DNA from 3 places in the Marinomonas sp. S3726 genome. Region 3 is predicted to be linked to each of the others. Evidence: predicted binding sites of a transcription regulator. Region 3 holds the regulator's gene; each other region holds the start of a gene.

The links. Region 3 encodes FNR, which switches genes on or off when oxygen is low (the NO sensors DNR and NnrR bind a similar motif). Its sites were predicted from a motif close to TTGATNTANATCAA; they were not measured.
Region 1: yegQ (tRNA 5-hydroxyuridine modification protein YegQ) is a predicted target of FNR. The motif match lies at 2,714-2,727, and genes of this name have one in related genera.
Region 2: ccoM (cytochrome c oxidase subunit CcoM) is a predicted target of FNR. The motif match lies at 3,642-3,655, and genes of this name have one in related genera.

Annotation. Positions count from the first base shown of each region.
Region 1 is NZ_JXYC01000032.1:45,476-51,621, forward strand. Features, by position in the region: gene cysN (sulfate adenylyltransferase subunit CysN) at 1-46, opposite strand, end outside; gene cysD (sulfate adenylyltransferase subunit CysD) at 57-965, opposite strand; gene yegQ (tRNA 5-hydroxyuridine modification protein YegQ) at 1,218-2,615, opposite strand; gene TW85_RS21065 (hypothetical protein) at 2,787-3,824, opposite strand; gene TW85_RS21070 (Fe-Mn family superoxide dismutase) at 3,977-4,561, shown strand; gene TW85_RS21075 (TerB family tellurite resistance protein) at 4,696-5,145, opposite strand; gene TW85_RS21080 (hypothetical protein) at 5,157-5,630, opposite strand; gene TW85_RS21085 (YeeE/YedE family protein) at 5,810-6,146, shown strand, end outside.
Region 2 is NZ_JXYC01000016.1:4,350-10,495, forward strand. Features, by position in the region: gene dinB (DNA polymerase IV) at 193-1,239, shown strand; gene TW85_RS14300 (hypothetical protein) at 1,498-2,493, shown strand; gene TW85_RS14305 (dienelactone hydrolase family protein) at 2,588-3,262, shown strand; gene ccoM (cytochrome c oxidase subunit CcoM) at 3,710-3,823, shown strand; gene TW85_RS14315 (DUF2489 domain-containing protein) at 4,018-4,476, shown strand; gene TW85_RS14320 (hypothetical protein) at 4,499-4,849, shown strand; partial or broken gene TW85_RS25985 (transcription elongation factor GreB) at 4,910-5,077, shown strand; gene TW85_RS14325 (hypothetical protein) at 5,201-6,146, shown strand, end outside.
Region 3 is NZ_JXYC01000012.1:162,915-169,060, forward strand. Features, by position in the region: gene TW85_RS11390 (ATP-dependent DNA helicase RecQ) at 1-1,091, shown strand, start outside; gene TW85_RS11395 (SprT family zinc-dependent metalloprotease) at 1,118-1,573, shown strand; gene TW85_RS26155 (hypothetical protein) at 1,669-1,821, shown strand; gene ttcA (tRNA 2-thiocytidine(32) synthetase TtcA) at 1,978-2,814, shown strand; gene TW85_RS11405 (YfaZ family outer membrane protein) at 2,824-3,375, shown strand; gene TW85_RS11410 (adenine phosphoribosyltransferase) at 3,426-3,968, opposite strand; gene fnr (fumarate/nitrate reduction transcriptional regulator Fnr) at 3,990-4,751, opposite strand; gene hemN (oxygen-independent coproporphyrinogen III oxidase) at 4,781-6,146, opposite strand, start outside.

The DNA.
Region 1 (6,146 bases), on a different contig from region 3:
AGTAACCAAGAATATCTTGGCTGATCAATTCTGACTGGTGCGACATTCTCTAACTCCTAGAAATAACCTTGTTTTTTCTTCTCTTCCATTGACCCTGCTGAGTCATGGTCGATCACTCGCCCTTGGCGCTCTGAACTTTTTGTCAGTAGCATTTCCTGAATAATTTCAGGCAAGGTCGCCGCTTCAGAATCCACAGCACCGGTCAATGGGTAGCAACCCAAGGTACGGAAACGTACAGATTTCATTTCAGGTACTTCACCCTCTTTAAGTGGCATACGATCATCATCAACCATGATCATGGTGCCATCACGCTCTACCACTGGACGTGGTTTAGCGAAATAAAGAGGAACAATTGGAATACTTTCTAGGTAGATATATTGCCAGATGTCCAACTCGGTCCAGTTAGATAGAGGGAAAACTCGGATGCTTTCGCCTTTATTCACTTTACCGTTATAAATGTTCCATAACTCAGGACGTTGGTTTTTAGGGTCCCAACGGTGCTGTTTATCACGGAATGAATAAACACGTTCTTTTGCTCGTGACTTCTCTTCGTCACGACGCGCACCACCAAATGCAGCATCAAAGCCGTACTTGTCTAATGCTTGTTTCAAACCTTGGGTTTTCATCACATCGGTGTGCTTAGCACTACCGTGAGTGAAAGGACCAATCCCCTGTGCTATCCCTTCTGGATTTTTATGGACTAGGAGTTCAAGACCTAATTTCGCTACCATTTCATCACGGAAGCTAATCATTTCTTTAAACTTCCAATCTGTGTCCACATGCATTAGTGGGAATGGTGGTTTACCTGGGTAGAAGGCTTTCATAGCCAAATGCAGCATTACAGCAGAGTCTTTACCTACTGAATACAACATTACAGGGTTATCAAATTCAGCAGCCACTTCACGAATGATATGGATACTTTCAGCCTCAAGCTGCTTTAAATGAGTGAGTCTCGCCTCGTTCATAATTTCCTATCTCAGTTGTGTCCGACTTTTAAACCCTTCAAATCTTTAACAATTCAAAGTCGTTAAAAGTGAATGGATTCGGCATTTGAGAGATACTATACAGGCAAGCTATTTTCAAAAAAAGTTATAAGCAGGTGTTTTTATAGAACATTTATACATATACATATTTAAAATGAACTACATAAGCTGAGCCTATGAAGTTCATTTTAAAGGTTTGATTTTCCAATAAGAATTTTATTAAAAAGAGAATCTTTAATTCGGTAGATTACGCATGACTAAACCGTACTCAATATCAGCAGGTTCACTTTCACAAGGTATGCTCACAACATGGCCAGAGCCAGGTGCAACAGTTACGCTCTCACCTCTTCTATTCAACATGGTATTGATAAAGATAGTCCTTGAGCCTTTTGGCGTAATGAGTTCTACGCTATCACCGACTTTAAAGCGGTTTTTCACATCCAAGGTTAACATGCCATTGTGCCAACCTTTCATCTCTGCGACGAACTGCTGCTTTGTCGATTGGGAGTTACCATGTTGATAGTTCTGATATTTATCATGCACATGACGACGGTAAAATCCTTCTGTATAACCTCTGTTAGCTAAGCCTTCTAGCCTATCCATGAGGCTCATATCAAATGCGCGACCATGAGTTGCATCATCAATCGCTTGGCGATAAAGCTGAGCAGTACGTGCGGCATAAAAATGAGACTTGGTACGACCTTCAATTTTTAATGAATGCACGCCCATTTCAATCAATTTTTCCACATGCTGAATCGCTCTAAGATCACGAGAGTTCATAATGTAGGTGCCATGCTCATCTTCAAACGCTGGCATGTACTCACCTTCTCGGCCTTGCTCACGCAATAGAACCACATCATCATAAGGCTTGCCCTCACCTAATGTGGTTTTAAAGTCGTCATTTTCCCCTAGCGCCAGCTGATCAAAGCCTGAAGGATCAAACATTTGCGCTTCTTTTTTAGCCTGTTCGTACAAATGACTACCATCAGCCGGCACTATGTCACCTGACAGCTCTTCTTTGGCATCTTTAACATCATATTGCCAACGACAGGAGTTGGTGCATGAGCCTTGGTTCGGGTCTCGTCGGTTAAAATAACCAGATAATAGGCAGCGACCAGAGTAAGCAATACACAAAGAACCATGAACAAAGGTTTCAATCTCCATATCAGGTACTTTTGCACGTATCTCTGCTATTTCATCGAGAGATAATTCACGGGATAAAATGACGCGTTTAAGTCCATAGTCATGCCAGAACTTAACCGTTGCCCAGTTTACTGCATTGGCTTGAACAGAAAGGTGCAACTCTTGATCGGGCCACTTTTCTTTAATCAGCATCATCATGCCAGGGTCAGACATGATAAGGGCATCAGGGCCCATTTCGATAACAGGCTCAATGTCTCTTAGATAAGTTTTAATTTTTGAGTTATGAGGGGCAATGTTACTAGCGACATACAGTTTTTTACCTTGTGCATGGGCTTCTTCTATACCCGTTGCGAGATTAGCCATATCAAAGTCATTATTTCTCACCCTTAGGCTGTATCTAGGTTGGCCTGCATATACTGCATCTGCCCCGTAGGCAAAAGCATAACGCATATTTTTTAGGGTACCCGCTGGAGAAAGTAGTTCTGTCATAAGTCATTCACGTCGATTTTTAAAATGGGCGCATTTTAATCGAGTGACTTAAGGGGAAAAGCAAAATCAAAAAAAAGGCCGACTTAGTCGACCTTTTTTTGATTTGAATCAATTTTTTAAAATTATCAATTCCATATTGTGAGATAAATTGCGCTTATAAATAGCTCAATCTTATGGTTCAGCACTCAGTTGTTGCTCCAACATGATTTGATTAACTTGGGTATCAATTCGGTTAAGTTTACCATTCACTTGAATTCTAAAGGCATCAATAGCATTGATGGCCTCTTGATGGTCATCCAACTGAGCTTTCAGGTTAGCTGGCATATCTGGTTTAGCACTGCGTAAACCTTCTACTTTCTCATCAATTTGGCTAATGCTTGCTTCGATCTTCGCTAATGTATCTGCTAAAGATTTAACCTGATTAGACACACTTTGGTTATTGGTTTGCATTGTTTTTATTGTGTTAAGCAAATCATCAATTTGACCATTTTGCTGCTCCACTTTCACAATCAAACTTGCGGTTTCATCACCCATTTTAGATAAGGTTTGCCCAGTAACATCTTGCTCTTCACGCATAGCGTCAATTTCAAATGCACGGGTTTGGCTATCCTGCTCGACTTGATTCAAATTACCTAACAATTTATGGTAATTTGCTTCTATGTCATTGACGGCTTCACCTTGAACTGCAACAAGTTTGCCTTGTGTTGCAAGGGATTCACGTAAATTAGATTGCTTTTTATCTATACTAGCCACATTCGTGGTATTGGCTTTTATTGCCTTACGGTTAGTGTCATAAGACACACCCCATAATTTACGAATTTCACTATTGTGATTCTTTAACGTCTCTGCAACCGTCAAGTCTTGTTCATTGGCAGACACATCTGCCGCTAACAGTTGATGATCTAAGTTAGTTAGTTGAGTATTGGTAGCAGCGAGCTCAGATTTTAGTCTTTGGTTGTCTTGCCAGACCCAAAAACCAGCAGCGCAGGCAGCACCAACAAATAAAAATAACAGCAGGTACACCCCAATTAAACTAGGCTTTTTATATTGCACTTGGGGTTGTGCTTTTGCCTCATTTAAGGGTTTAACTTTAGTCGAAGCAGGAGCCAATCGTCTCTTCGTTGTGGACTGATTAGTACGACGGTCACTGACTTCATCTTGGTCCAAGGTAAGGCTTGGAATTTCTACATCATCATCTTGTCTTGGCATTGAATTCTTACTGAGCCCTTGTTTTGAATGAAAAAAAGGATAACCACACAAATTGAAGGAATATTATCTTCAATTCTTCGGTGCTATTATATATGCACCATTAACTGCTTGATAACAAGCATTTTTCAATATGAAATCGCAGGAGAAAAGAAATGGCGTTTGAATTACCAGCTCTACCATACGCAAAAGATGCTCTAGAGCCTCACATGTCAGCGGAAACATTGGACTTCCACCACGGCAAACACCATAACACTTATGTTGTTAAATTAAATGGTCTTGTTCCTGGTTCTGAGTTTGAAGGCAAAAGCCTAGAAGACATCATTGCATCAGCTCCAGCTGGTCCTGTATTCAACAATGCAGCACAAATCTGGAACCACACTTTCTTCTGGAACAGCCTAAGCCCACAAGGTGGCGGTCAACCAGCAGGCGCACTAGCTGACGCAATCAACGCTAAATGGGGTTCTTTCGAAGAGTTCCAAGCAGCATTCAACGACAAAGCAGTTAACAACTTCGGTTCTAGCTGGACTTGGTTGGTAAAAACAGCTGAAGGCGAATTAGACATTGTTAACACTAGCAATGCTGGTACTCCTTCTACTGACGGTTACACAGCACTATTGACTGTTGACCTTTGGGAACACGCTTACTACATCGACTACCGTAACGTTCGTCCTGATTACCTAAAAGGTTTCTGGGCGCTAGCTAACTGGGATTTTGCTGCTGCTAACTTTGCTGCATAAAATCAGTTAGTTTTGTTTTAAGTCTTGGCTTAAGGGTTTGTGGAAACACTTAAGTCAATTTAAAGCAAATAAAAACGCGATTCAAACCCAGTCTGAATCGCGTTTTTTTATGTCTAAAAGTCTTACCTTAGGCTTTATTCAGCGTCTTTCGCGGCTTTAGCAGCTAATTTAGTTTGAATAAAAACGGAATGAGGCACATATAAAAGTTCACAGATACGTCTGATGCGATAGTCTTCATATTCATCTAACACGCCATCAGCATAAGCAACACGCCAGAGAGCACCTACTAGTGCTTCTTTTTCGTCCTTACCTGCATGCTCATTAATAGCATTAGTAAATTGGAACATATCATTAGCTGATTCAACGGATTGTTTTATGTCAAGGTAGAGTTGCTCAACTTGCTCTAGTCCGGTTTCTTTCTCTATTAACTTTAAAACTTGCTGCTTTTCAGTTTCTTCAATTTTCTCATCGGCCAACATGACTTCAATAAGCAGTGCCGCAACCGCTTGCTGGTAAGACACAGCTTCTACCGCTTCTTCTGGATCTTGAAATTGCTCAATGATTTTTTTAAATGCAGCTAACATGCTTTCTCCATTTATTTATTTTCTAAGGCTTGATTCAAATAGGCTAAATTCAAATCAATCAATTTATTTGGAAATTGTCGATAATCAGGATAGGGGCAGAAAATTAGGTTTTGATCGACTTTCAAAAGACCTTTTTCATCGACTTGAATAAAGTCTCTACTCTCTTTTAGTATCGACTGCATTTGACCACCGCAAACATAATAAATTTTATCCTGATCAAAATTTTCTGGCATTTGAAATAAAATACACTCGCTTTCTTGTATCAGTCTAGTGTCTCTGTATTCACGCCAATCTATTTTAGCCGCCGTCAGCTTCGCCATAATAGTGAGAATCTTACGCCAATGATTACCATCCTGAGCAATAATATCTGCCACAGACGGCCGGTTTAAATGGCCATTAGAGCCAACTAGATAATCACCTTTAGGTGGCGTTGGTAAAATAAACACTGTTTTTGCAAGCCCATAAGCACACCCCAAACTAAACACGTTTTTTCTTCTCTCCTTTAAACATCATACTTCAAAAAAGCCATGATTTAAGACATGCCTATAATAGCATTTTGATTTACACAAAAGTTCCTTGATTGATACCTAAGGTGAAACTTGACAGTGAAGTCGTTTCATAAAACAATATAACGATAAACTATAAGCTTATATTGGATTGGAATATGCAATTTATTAATTCAGGTGTTATCGGTGGTGTTTTAATCGGTTTTGCAGCTCTGCTCTACCTACTTTTATATGGCCGTGTATTAGGTGTTAGTGGCTTAATTAATCAGACTGCTTTTAATAAAAGCAAAGAACAAGGCACTAATAAATTTTATCTCGCCATGATTCTAATTGGCACCTTAATAGGTGGCAGTAGCTATGGGGTATTTTTTGAACCCCAATTTGTGATGCCAAACGATCGTTCCCCTCTTCTTCTCATCATTGCTGGCCTGATTGTCGGTTTTGGCACCCGAATGGGGAATGGCTGTACCAGTGGTCATGGTGTGTGTGGTATTT
Region 2 (6,146 bases), on a different contig from region 3:
AAATTTGTTTTTACCCTAATGCATTAATTATGCCTAATTAATTTTAAATGGTGAACTCTTGATACTGCTTGTCTTACAGGTGCTTCTGCTGTGTGTCAGTATGTATGAAAGAGTATTACTTTTTTGCTGGCTTGAATTTTTGTAGGTGCTCTTTCATAATGCTGTATAAATATACAGTTAAATGGTGTTTCTATGCGTAAAATTATACATATAGATGCAGACTGCTTCTTTGCTGCGGTGGAAATGCGTGATGACCCGGCACTTAGAGAGGTTCCTTTGGCAATAGGCGGACAAGCAAATGCCAGAGGGGTGATAGCCACAGCAAATTATGCGGCAAGGGAATATGGTGTTCGTTCTGCTATGTCTTCCGCTAAGGCGGTAAGTTTATGTCCCAATTTAGTTTTGATAAGAGGCAATATGGAAAAATATCGCCTCGCATCGCGGCAGATGCATGCCATCTTTCGGGATTACACTTTGAAAATTGAGCCACTGTCTTTAGATGAAGCGTATCTAGATGTGACAGATTGCAACCACTGTTATGGTAGTGCCACCTTAATTGCGGAAGAAATTCGTCAGCGAATATATGAAACAGTAGGGATAACTGTGTCGGCAGGCATTGCTGTAAATAAGTTTTTGGCCAAAGTGGCTAGTGATTGGAATAAGCCTAATGGCCAGTTTGTTGTTGAGCCAAGTAAGCAGGAGGACTTTGTTCGTTCAATCCCAGTAAAGTGTATCCATGGAGTGGGTCGGGTGACCCAAGAAAAATTGTCAAAACTAAAAGTAGAAACTTGTGATGATCTACAAAAAGTAGATTACCTTTTGTTGTCTCAGCAGTTTGGTAGCTGGGCATATCGTTTGCAGCAACTTTCTTATGGCATTGATGAAAGGCCAGTTAAAAGCCACTCTGTGCGTAAAAGCATTTCAGTGGAAACAACCTTTGCTGAGGATTTAAAAGGCGTTGCTGCTTGTGAGGCTAAATTGCCAGACTTATTGCTTGAATTGGCGCGGCGAATAAAAAACAAAAAAGGGATAGCACAATTTGCTAAGTATTATCTAAAACTTAAATTCTCTGATTTTCAGCAAACGACAATTGAAACTGCTTATGTTGCAGGTGACGAGCTTGCTTTTTTTACTGACCTTTTAGTGGAGGCTTATGCAAGGCGTCAGATGCCAGTAAGGTTGATCGGCGTGGGGTATAGATTAAAAGCGGTTTCAGAAAGGCAGTTGACCTTGTTTTAGTTTTAAATATCAGTATCTATTCTAACTGAGCTTGTCTCAAAAAACTGGGAAAAAAGAAGAGAGCGTCTATAGTTTATCAAGGATGATACGAACACACCCTGAAGTTCATTTGTCTTAATCATAAGATTTGATAATAGGTTTGGATTTGATTTATTTGTCTAAGCTTTTGATTTTATAAATTAACTTTAAATTTTTTGTTAACTGGATTTGAATGGGTGTTGGTTAATCGTGCTGTCCCTAACCTTTAGGAGGTGGTTGATGATGAATATACAGGCCTTAACCTGGAACCAGTTGCAGCAAAGTGTTTTTACCACTGATCAAGCTTCTCTCATTCATAGATTGCGTTTTGACGTTGAGCAAACCTTAAAGTCTTTATACGCAGATGTTTCTCTTAGTGATCACTTGGAGGATTTATATTTACCTTTTGCCCACTGGATTGCCCAGCTTGCCCAACCAAGATCTCATCCTTTAATAATAGGTATGGGCGGTGTGCAGGGGTGCGGAAAAACTGTATTTACAACAGTGCTGAGCCACGTTTTATATAAGGCGTATGATAAAAAAACCATAGTATTAAGTATTGATGATTTTTATAAGACGCGAGTAGAGCGTGAGCATATGGCTCGTGATGTACATTCTATGTTCATGACTCGTGGTGTGCCTGGTACACATGATTTAGCTTTGATAAATAATATTTTAGACAGATTGGCAAACCTTAAAGCTGGTGAGGTGATGCGCTTGCCTTGTTTTGATAAATCCACGGATGAAAGGCGTCATGTTAAAGATTGGCAGGAGGTTGAGGGGCCAATTGATGTCATTTTGTTTGAAGGTTGGTGTGTCGGTATGCCGGAACAAAAGCAATCTTTAGTGGATCCTATTAATCAGCTTGAAACTGAAATGGATGCTGAAGGTATTTGGCGTCAGCAAGTGAATCAGTATTTAGAGGAGGATTATAAGCAACTGTTTGCGCGTATTGAGTTGATGTTATGGATGCAGGCACCTAATTATGAGGTTGTTTATGATTGGCGTAATAAGCAAGAGAGGTTGCTGGAAGAGCACTTACTCGATATTCATGGTGATGGTTTAAATAAAATAGATCTCACTGTTATGTCTGATGATGAGCTTAAGTCTTTTATGCAATATTATGAGCGACTTACTATGCATATGATGTCGGTAATGCCTGATAAGGTGGATGTATTGCTCAAGCTTGATGAAAAGCAAACAGTGACTAAGGTGCATTTTCCTACTCATCACTAAAACTTTTTTATTGCTTAGAGGGTTTTAAAGTAAATTATGCTAGGCTATCGAGCTTTGTTCGATAGCCTTTTTTATTGTTTTATGGAGACTTACCTTGTCTAAAAAGCTTGAGTTTTTAACGTTAGAAACAAGTCAGCAAGCGGATGCAGCTGTGATCTGGTTACATGGTTTAGGGGCAGATGGTAATGACTTTAAAGCAATTGTACCTTCTTTGAATTTACCTCAGAGTGCTGCTATACGTTTTATCTTTCCGCATGCGCCAATGCGCCCTGTAACGATTAATGGTGGTATGCCGATGCGGGCTTGGTACGACATTCTAGAGATGTCACTGGAGCGTAAAGTGGATATGGCAAATATTGATGAGTCTGTAGAGCAGGTTACTCAATTGATTGAACAGCAAATAGACGCTGGTATTTCTTCAGAGCGTATTTTAGTGGCGGGTTTTTCACAAGGTGGAGTAATTGCTTATCAGGTTGGTTTGTTGGGTAAGTATAAACTTGCTGGTGTGATGGCTTTATCGACTTATTTGGCTGATGCTAATTTGATCCCAATGGCGACGGACTCTATAAATGGGCAGGCGTCTCTGCTTATTCATCATGGTACTCAAGACCCTGTAGTTCCTTATGAATTAGCTGTTCGAGCGCATGGCGAGTTAGAAGCAAAAGGTTATCAGATTGAAAAAGCATCTTATCCTATGCCGCATTCTGTGTGCCCAGAGCAGGTCGTTGATATTTCTCGCTGGATGCAAAAAGTACTGGCAATTAATTAATGAACCTGTGAATAAGTTCTCCCGTTTTAGCGTGTGGATAAAAGCCGCTAGATTTATGGTAAGGACCGCAATTTCATAGCAATTCTATTGATAAGGTCCACAACCTAAAGATAGGTCTTTTAGATCACGCCCTTCGGGTCTTTAAATAATGCCTACTCGGCATTTCAGAAAAAGTAACACCCTGTATTGTCGTTTCTCGAAAGGCATCTAGATTACGTAACAGTAGTGCCTTGATTAGTGCTTTTTCCCCATATGCCTCAAAAGAGCAGATTGAGAAGAGGTGACTTAATCGCAGGTTCCTTACGTCTGATTTGCTCTTGTGAGGTTTTCTGATTTAAATCAAGAAAGCGCTCGGATGCCTCTTTGGTCAAAAAAACAATTGATTTATGTCATTAACTGTTTAGAGGATAGGCACATAATTGCTCTTAATTATTAAGGAGAGCAGTTATGTTTTTAGACTCTGTTGTTGTTTCAGGTTTGATTATTGTTGGACTAATGGTGGCATTTTTTGCTGGTTTTGGTTATGTCGGATATAAAAAATATAAAAAGGAAGTTAAGTGATCAAGCCTTAACGTCTTATCTCAAAATTAGAATTCAGTTTGTGATCAAATGAATTGTTTGATTAATAAAATTGAATTCTAATTCCCCTCCCTGTTTTAATTCTTGTTTTCTAGATTGTCGGATTCACTTGATTACCTCATAATATCGCCTTTAAAAGGCGCTTAGTGCCTGTATCACCCTTTCTTGAGGCTAATATGTCTACTACTAGTTTTATTCTTGCCATTGTTGTTGGTGTTATTGTTATTGTGGCGCTTGCCTTTGTTATTTCTCGTCAGCTTAAATTAGATAATAAGCGCAAATTAGAGATGCAAGAGGCTGAAAGAAATATCTTGGAAGGTCGTAAAAAACGAATCGAAAGTATTCATGTCTTGCTTAAGGTGGTTGGGTCTGAAGATTTAGGTTGGATGGAAGCAAGTATAAGAGTGAAAACCTTGTTGGATCAGTTGAGCCTTGATTTATCTGAGCATGAAACCATTGGTGTTTTTTATAAAGTGTATGCAGAAACTGAGCATATTCCGACTCATGACGGTTGGAATAACCTACCCAAGGATGCACGTAGAAAATTTAGAATGGAAATGATGAAGTGTGAAGCGCGATATCAAGATGAGTTAGAGCAAGCTAAAGTTGCTCTGCTTGAGTATCCTTTGAAGTAGTTTCAAAGAATTAGGGGGATAGATGTTCGCCTTTGTAGGACTTGTTCTTATTGTCTTTAGTTTATTTTCCTTAGTTTTTTACTTCTTTTATAAGTTTAGATCCAGCATGCCCTATTATCGAGTTGATAATAGTTACTGTTGTTTTTTGCTACAGCACGCAATTGCTGGAGACCTTCCTTGCACTGACTGGTACTTATTTATTGGTGCCGTTAACCTTACCTCAGAAGATTTAGAGGTGCTTCGTTTAGCTTGCATTGAAATAGATGAGGATTGCTCAAGGGAAAGTGTAGTGGTTAATGGTAAGGCATGTATGCGATTTAGCTCTGAGGGCAAGCAAGCATTAGCTAGCTTATTAAAAGGGATTAGTGATTAAAGCTGTTTGCTTGAGTTATTGTTAGTTTAATTAATGTTTGTCTAAATTCTGGAAGTTTTCATGTCTCGATATCGCCCACCTATGCCACCTAAATCTGCTTATATTACGAAAGAAGGAGCGCAAAAACTGACTGCAGAATTAAAGTATCTGTGGAAAGAGAAGCGTCCTCAGGTGACAGAAAGTGTACGTGAAGCTGCAGCTCAAGGGGATAGGTCAGAAAATGCTGAATAAGAAAAATAACCCCATTTTATATACTATTTTTCATTAAATTAATTAAAAACAATTGCTTATAAATATTATATATACTATTTGTATGTACTATTCTTACGATATGGATGATGCGAGGGCTACTTGTTAGTATTTTATAAACCTATTAGTGATAGCGATATTGATATTCTATGCTCGTTTTGGGAGATAAATACTGAGCGAAGGACTTTCGTTCATACTATTAAAGAAGTTGCACAAATTCATAATACAACTATTCATTATATTAACTGCTTGGTTTCTGATTCTTCGGCAGTAGATGTCTTTCCTGGCAAAACACGATGCCCAAAATGTAATATTCCAGAAGCAATTAATTCTCGTTCTGAATTTTCACGTTTAAAATTATCAAAGTATAACGGACCTTGTTCAAAGTGCTGTGAGGACATAGAGCGGGAAAAAGTTAGTGAGTTTCTAAAAAATGAATTTTATCAAAGCAAGGAAAAGCCTGATATTTCGCTCCTCTCTTATATTGAAAAAATAATTTATTATATCTATTTACTAAGATTTAAAAATGGCGGGAAGAACGAGCTTCCATACAGTGAATTTGGTGGTGTAATGACAGGTTGTGAAAACATTGACTCTGACATTATGTCCCAGCTTGCAATTAATAACTGCTTGGTAGATGTAAGTTATATAGCTGAAAGATACAACTCAATAAGACCTGATTTTCATCTCAGTCGAATTTCAATTACTTCTAATGACAGTCAGCAATTGAATCGTCTTGTTGATTATTTATCTGAAGGTGGGTATCTGAATCTTTATGTATTTGAGAGTGATGACTTAAAGTTGAACGCTGCTTTATCAGAATTAAAAGAGGACATCAAATTAGGCTTTCAGAGTACTGAAGATATCTCTGATTTGAAAGAATTTTTACGTAATATCTTATCTGAGAGGTGCTGCGCCTTAGCGAGTAAAACGGCTAGAGATAAAGTAATTGAATTAACTATTGATGCAGAATTAGTGCAATACTTTGAATCCTGTTTAGATGAACTATCAGTCTCTCAAGTATACAGCTTACTCAGTTGGGCAGGAA
Region 3 (6,146 bases):
AACTATTGAACTTTATTAATCATGAGCCACATCTTGGTTCAGGGATTGTTTATTGTCGTTCCAGGCGCAAGGTTGAAGAGCTAAGTCTTTGGCTTAATGAGCAAGGTATAACTAGTCTTTATTTTCATGCAAACATTTCTGACAAAGATAAAGAAAAGAATCTGAGATTATTTTCTAAGAATGACAATATCGTTATGGTTGCAACGTCTGCCTTTGGGATGGGGGTAGACTTCGATAAAGTACGTTTTGTTGTGCATATGGATCTCCCAAATAGTGTTGAAAACTATTATCAAGAAATTGGGCGAGCAGGGCGTGATGGTCGTTCTGCAAGAGCGCTACTTTTGTATGGTTTACAAGATATGCAAAAGCTATTGCAGTTTGAGATGGAAGTGAATTTTACCTCTGAATCTGATTGGCAGAGAACATTAGCCTTTTGCAAAATATTAGAGCAAAGAGGCTGTAGGCGTAAGAGTCTTTTAGCGCATTTTGGTGAAGAAATCCTTGATTGCGGGAATTGTGATAGATGCAAAAATAAAGAAATAGAGCACAATGTCACTATAGCTGCTCAAAAGTTTTTATCTTTATTGCATAAGACTAAAGGGGGGGTTCCGTTTGGCGTTCTAATTCAAATTTTATTAGGAAAAAAAACAAAAGCCGTAGACTCTTGTTTTGGTCAGGCGATGAGTCTGTTTGGTCAAGGAACTGAGCTTAATGAAACTAGTTGGAAAAAACTGGTTCGTTACCTGATTGCAAATGAATATATCATGATACAGCAATTTTCACCTTTTCAGCTCGCTCTTCATGAAAAAGCAAAAGCTATTCTTAAGTCTAACATTCAGGTGGTGATTAATGAGGATTACTTCCATCCTAATCATGAAGTTTTGCCTATGCCAGAATATAAAAAGAAATTAATTCAGTGGCATACAAACACTGGAGAAGAGGTCTTCTCACCTAAGCAGTTAGACCTAGTTGCAGAGCATAAACCTAAGAGTTTAGCTGCGATGAGTCGGCTGACGGGGCTTGCTAAACATGTTTTGGAGCCTCTATCACCACCTATTTATGGCTCATCAAGTATTGGCGCTATTAGCTAATGCATAGAGAGGAGTTTGAGCTATCAGTGACAGAAGCTGTTTTATCATCAATTGCTAAGGCAAATAGATATTTTCAAACAGATATTAAGATGGTGAATATTAAATTTAATCAAAGGGGGTCTGCAGCAGGTACAGCCTATTTACAGCGACATGAGGTCAGATTTAATTATGATATGTATCTGCAAAATCCAAATGAGTTTTTGAAAACAGTTATACCTCATGAGATTGCTCATATTTTTGTTTATCAATTATTTGGACCTAAAGTTAGGCCTCATGGTAAAGAGTGGAAGAGCGTGATGCTTAATGTTTTCAACTTAATGCCGAGTCGAACCCATAACTTTTCGGTTAAAGCGCCACTTAAGAGTTTTCTTTATGAGTGTGACTGTATGGAACATGCTTTAACCATTAGACGGCACAACCGAATACTTAAAGGTAGTGAATATCAGTGCCGTAAATGCAAAGGAAAGTTGAGGGCAAAGTAAATTTATCCTCATATCAAGAAGATATTAATTTGATATGAATCATTATTAAGGTATTATCTTGGCAAAATTTATCGCTATGTTTGCTTGGAGATGATATGAACAACACACTTAAACTTTTTGCTGGATTTGCTATGGGTTTAGCAACCGCTGTAATGGCTAATTTCGCGCCTATGATAGTGCCTGCAATGTTAGCTGTAATAGCCGCAGCTGTAATTATCGATTCTCTTGGAATCAACAAGCAAGCATAATGCTTTTTAGGGCTAACTTAGTTAGCTCTATATATCCTTTCTAATTCTCCCTTCGTAAAAATTTCTTTTTATTTCCCTAATAGATTCAATTAATTGGATGCGGTGGATTTGTTACTGTTGTAGAATGTCGCTATTTGTAATTATGTGAAAGTAGCAATGGATTTATCAACGAGCCCGAAAGAAAAAACAGAACTAAATAAGCTTCATAAGCGCTTAAGAAGGCAAACTGGACAAGCAATCGCTGACTTCAATATGATAGAAGATGGTGACAAGGTCATGGTCTGCTTATCTGGTGGTAAAGATTCTTATACTATGTTGGAGATTCTTAGAAACCTCCAAGCAAGTGCTCCAATTGAATTTAGTATTGTTGCTGTTAATTTAGATCAAAAACAACCTGGTTTTCCTGAGCATATTTTACCTGAATACTTATCTTCAATTGGCGTTGATTTTCATATTCTAGAACGTGACACTTATAGTATCGTTAAAGAATTAGTGCCAGAAGGGAAGACGACCTGTGGTTTGTGCTCTCGTTTAAGGCGTGGTTCTTTATATGGCTTCGCAGATGAGATTGGTGCAACTAAAATTGCCCTTGGTCATCATAGAGATGACATATTAGAAACTTTGTTTTTGAATATGTTTTTTGGTGGGAAAATCAAGTCAATGCCACCTAAGCTGTTAAGTGATGATGGCCGTCATATGGTGATTAGGCCGTTAGCTTATTGTAAGGAAAAAGATATAGAAGCTTTTTCTGAGTTAAAAGAATACCCTATTATTCCTTGTAATCTTTGTGGCTCTCAAGAAAATTTACAGCGTCAAGTAATCAAAAATATGTTACAACAATGGGATAAAGAATACCCGGGCCGTACCGATACGCTTTTTACAAGTATGCAAAATATCGTACCATCGCATATGGCTGACACGAGTTTATTTGATTTTAAAGATTTATCTATTAGTCCTGATGCCTTAGATAAATTAAATATAATTTCACTATAGGATATATTGATGAGTTTTAATAAATATGCAATTACATTTGCGCTTGGTTTGTTAAGTGTTGGAGCGAATGCATCCAGTGTTTCAGGTACATTATCTGACGATACGGCCAAATTAAATGCGTCTTTAAGTATTGATCCAATAGAAATAGAAGCAGGCGCCTTATATCTCTCTGAAGGCGGTAAGTCTGGTTATCTTGGTGTAATGATAGTTGATAAAGCAGATCCTATTGAAGTAGGTGTTGGTGCTAGATTGCGTGCTGTGGAAGGTGATTTAGGTGTAAATGACTCTGGTTATGCCATTGGATTAGGTGGTTACTACCGTTATATTATCCCACAAGCTAACCGTGTGAGCTTGTATGCTTCTGGTTATTACTACCCTGGACTTTTTACCTATGGTGATATGAAAAGACAGCATGAGGCTGATCTAAGGGTTGAGTATTATGCAACACGTAATGCAAGAATTTACTTTAGCTATAGTGTTGTTAAGACAGAATTTAATGATTATAGTGACAAATATACATTAGATGAAGGTGTGCACTTTGGTGTAGCAGCTTATTTCTAAATAAGGTTAGTTGATATAAATAAAAAGGGCGCTAGATTAGCGCCCTTTTTTTATTCGCCTTCAAAGGCGCAAAGACTATAGACAGGTATCTCTAAGTCGCTGATGATTTCACTGCCTTTCAAATCAGGAAGATCAATAATTGCTGCAACTTCCTTAATATTAGCGCCTTGTGATTTTAATAGGCTGATAGCAGCAGTCAGAGTGCCACCTGTAGCGATTAAATCATCAAAGAGTAATACTTGGTCACCTTCAGATACTGCACCTTCTTGAATTTCTAGCTCGGCTTCCCCATACTCCAAGGCATACTTTTGAGAAATTGTTGCACCAGGTAGTTTGCCTTTTTTTCTTACCAAAATTAATGGCTTCTGTAGCTCATAAGCGAGTATTGAAGCAATTAGAAAGCCACGTGCATCAATGCATGCGATGTGACTAATATCGGTTGAAATGTATCTGTGAATATAAGCATCGACTACCATTCTCAAACCCTTAGGGTCTGAGAATATAGGAGTAATATCTCTAAAGCTGATCCCTTGTTTTGGCCAGTCTTCAACGGTTTGGATTAAAGATTTGATGTAAAAATCATCGTAAAGCATTATATCGCCTTGTATTAGCTATTAAATGCTTTCAATTTTATCACAATCTTCTGACATGCCGATTAGTTTTTGCATTTGATCTAGGTCGATAATGCTAATTTCTTTACCGTCTACTTGGATCATGCCGTTTTTTTGGAATCGAGTAATGACTCGACTAACGGTTTCAACAGCTAAACCTAAATAGTTGCCAATTTCACCTCGTGACATAGCAAGTCTAAATGATGTGGCAGAGTAACCACGCTTTTTAAAGCGAGCACTTAAGTTAAGTAGCAGGGAGGCAACTTTCTCATCAGCATTTTTCTTGCCAAGTAACACCATCATTTGTTGGTCGTCACAGATCTTACGGCTCATTACTTTAAAGAGCTGGTGCTTAAGAGTTGGGATTTGCTCAGAAAGCTGCTCCAAATGAGAAAATGGGATTTCACAAACCGTTGTTGTCTCGAGAGCTTTTGCAGAAACTGGGTAAATGTTTTTATCGATACCGCTTAGGCCAAGTAATTCGCTTGGGCAATAAAAGCCAGTAATTTGTTCTTCACCGGAATTCGTAATGTTAAACGTTTTTAGTGTACCTGTTCTTACTGCATACACAGACTCAAATTCGTCTCCCTGACGAAATAAGATGTCTCCTTTTTTCAAAGGTTTTTTGCGTTCAATGATCTGATCTAATCGATTCACATCGTCATCAGCTAAAGAAATTGGCAGGCAAAGCGCGCTTAGGCTGCAATTTTGACATTGAGATGTAAGCTTGCTGTTAAATCGAGCGTTGTTAAGAGCTACAGACATAATGATCTCCCTGAACTTGATCTATGTTTCTAAATTACTTTAGAGTATGAAATTACGTTATTTAAATATTTATCAAAAGTCATGCAAATACAGCGGATTAAAAGTCTTCCTGAGTCAGTTACCTTTATATGGAGGTTTGGCTCATTTGTTAACTCAATAATGCTGTCTTCTTCTAGTTTTCTAAGTTCTGATAGCTCATTTTTAAAGTAATTTGAAAATACAATATTAAACTCACTCTCTACATCACTTGAATCTAGTTCAAAGTTGCAAATTAAAGACATAATTACCTTATGTCTTATTTGGTCGTCACGATTACTCATGTATCCCTTCATAATCGCTAACTGGCCGTTCTCAATGCTTTTGCGATAATCTTTTGTTGCCGTATGGTTTTGAACATATGTATTGCCTATTTGGCTAATGGCTGATGTGCCGAAAGCCAATAGGTCACAGTTTGCATGTGTCGTATATCCTTGGAAATTCCGTTTCAACTCTCCTTTATTTTGTGCTTGTGCCAACGCATCCTTGGGTTTGGCAAAATGATCCATTCCTATGTATTGATAGCCCGCACTGGTAAGCATATCTATGCATAATTTAAGAATGGCTAATTTAGTATCTGTGTCTGGGAATTGATCTTCTGGAATCTGTCTTTGTGAGGCAAAACGCTTAGGTAAATGTGCATAGTTAAATACAGATATTCTATCTGGATCAAGTTCGATGACTTGGTTTAGCGTATGTTTAAAACTTTCTACACTCTGATATGGGAGCCCATAAATAAGGTCAAAGTTTATTGAATGATAGCCAAGTTGACGGCTATGCTGCATTAGGCTGTCGATTAGCTCATAGCTTTGTATGCGGTTAATGGTTGTTTGAACTCTTTTATCAAAATCTTGAATGCCGAAGCTTAGTCGGTTAAACCCTAATTCTCGAAGAGCTTCTAGTTTTTCTAGGCTTACTTCTCTTGGGTCAACCTCAATGCTGTATTCACCTTTGTCATCAGATAGCAGGTTAAATTCTTGCTTGATATAGCTGATTAGTTTTTTGAAGGCTTCAACTGATAAAAAAGTAGGTGTGCCGCCGCCAAAATGAAGTTGTTGAACTTCTCTTTCGTTGCTAAGCATCAAGGACTTTAATCTGATTTCTTCAATTAAAAGCTCTAAATATTCATCACCCTTTTTATAATTTGATGTGATGACTTTGTTGCAAGCACAGTAATAGCAGAGCTTTGCGCAGTAGGGTACATGGAAGTAAAGGCTCAATGGCTTGTTCGAGGGCGTAAGCATTTCTTCAATTAATGAAAGTTTGCTAATACTGCTATTGAATTGGGGTGCAGTAGGGTAAGAGGTGTATCTAGGACCCGAAATATTATATTTTTGAATGAGTTGTGTATTCCAGAGC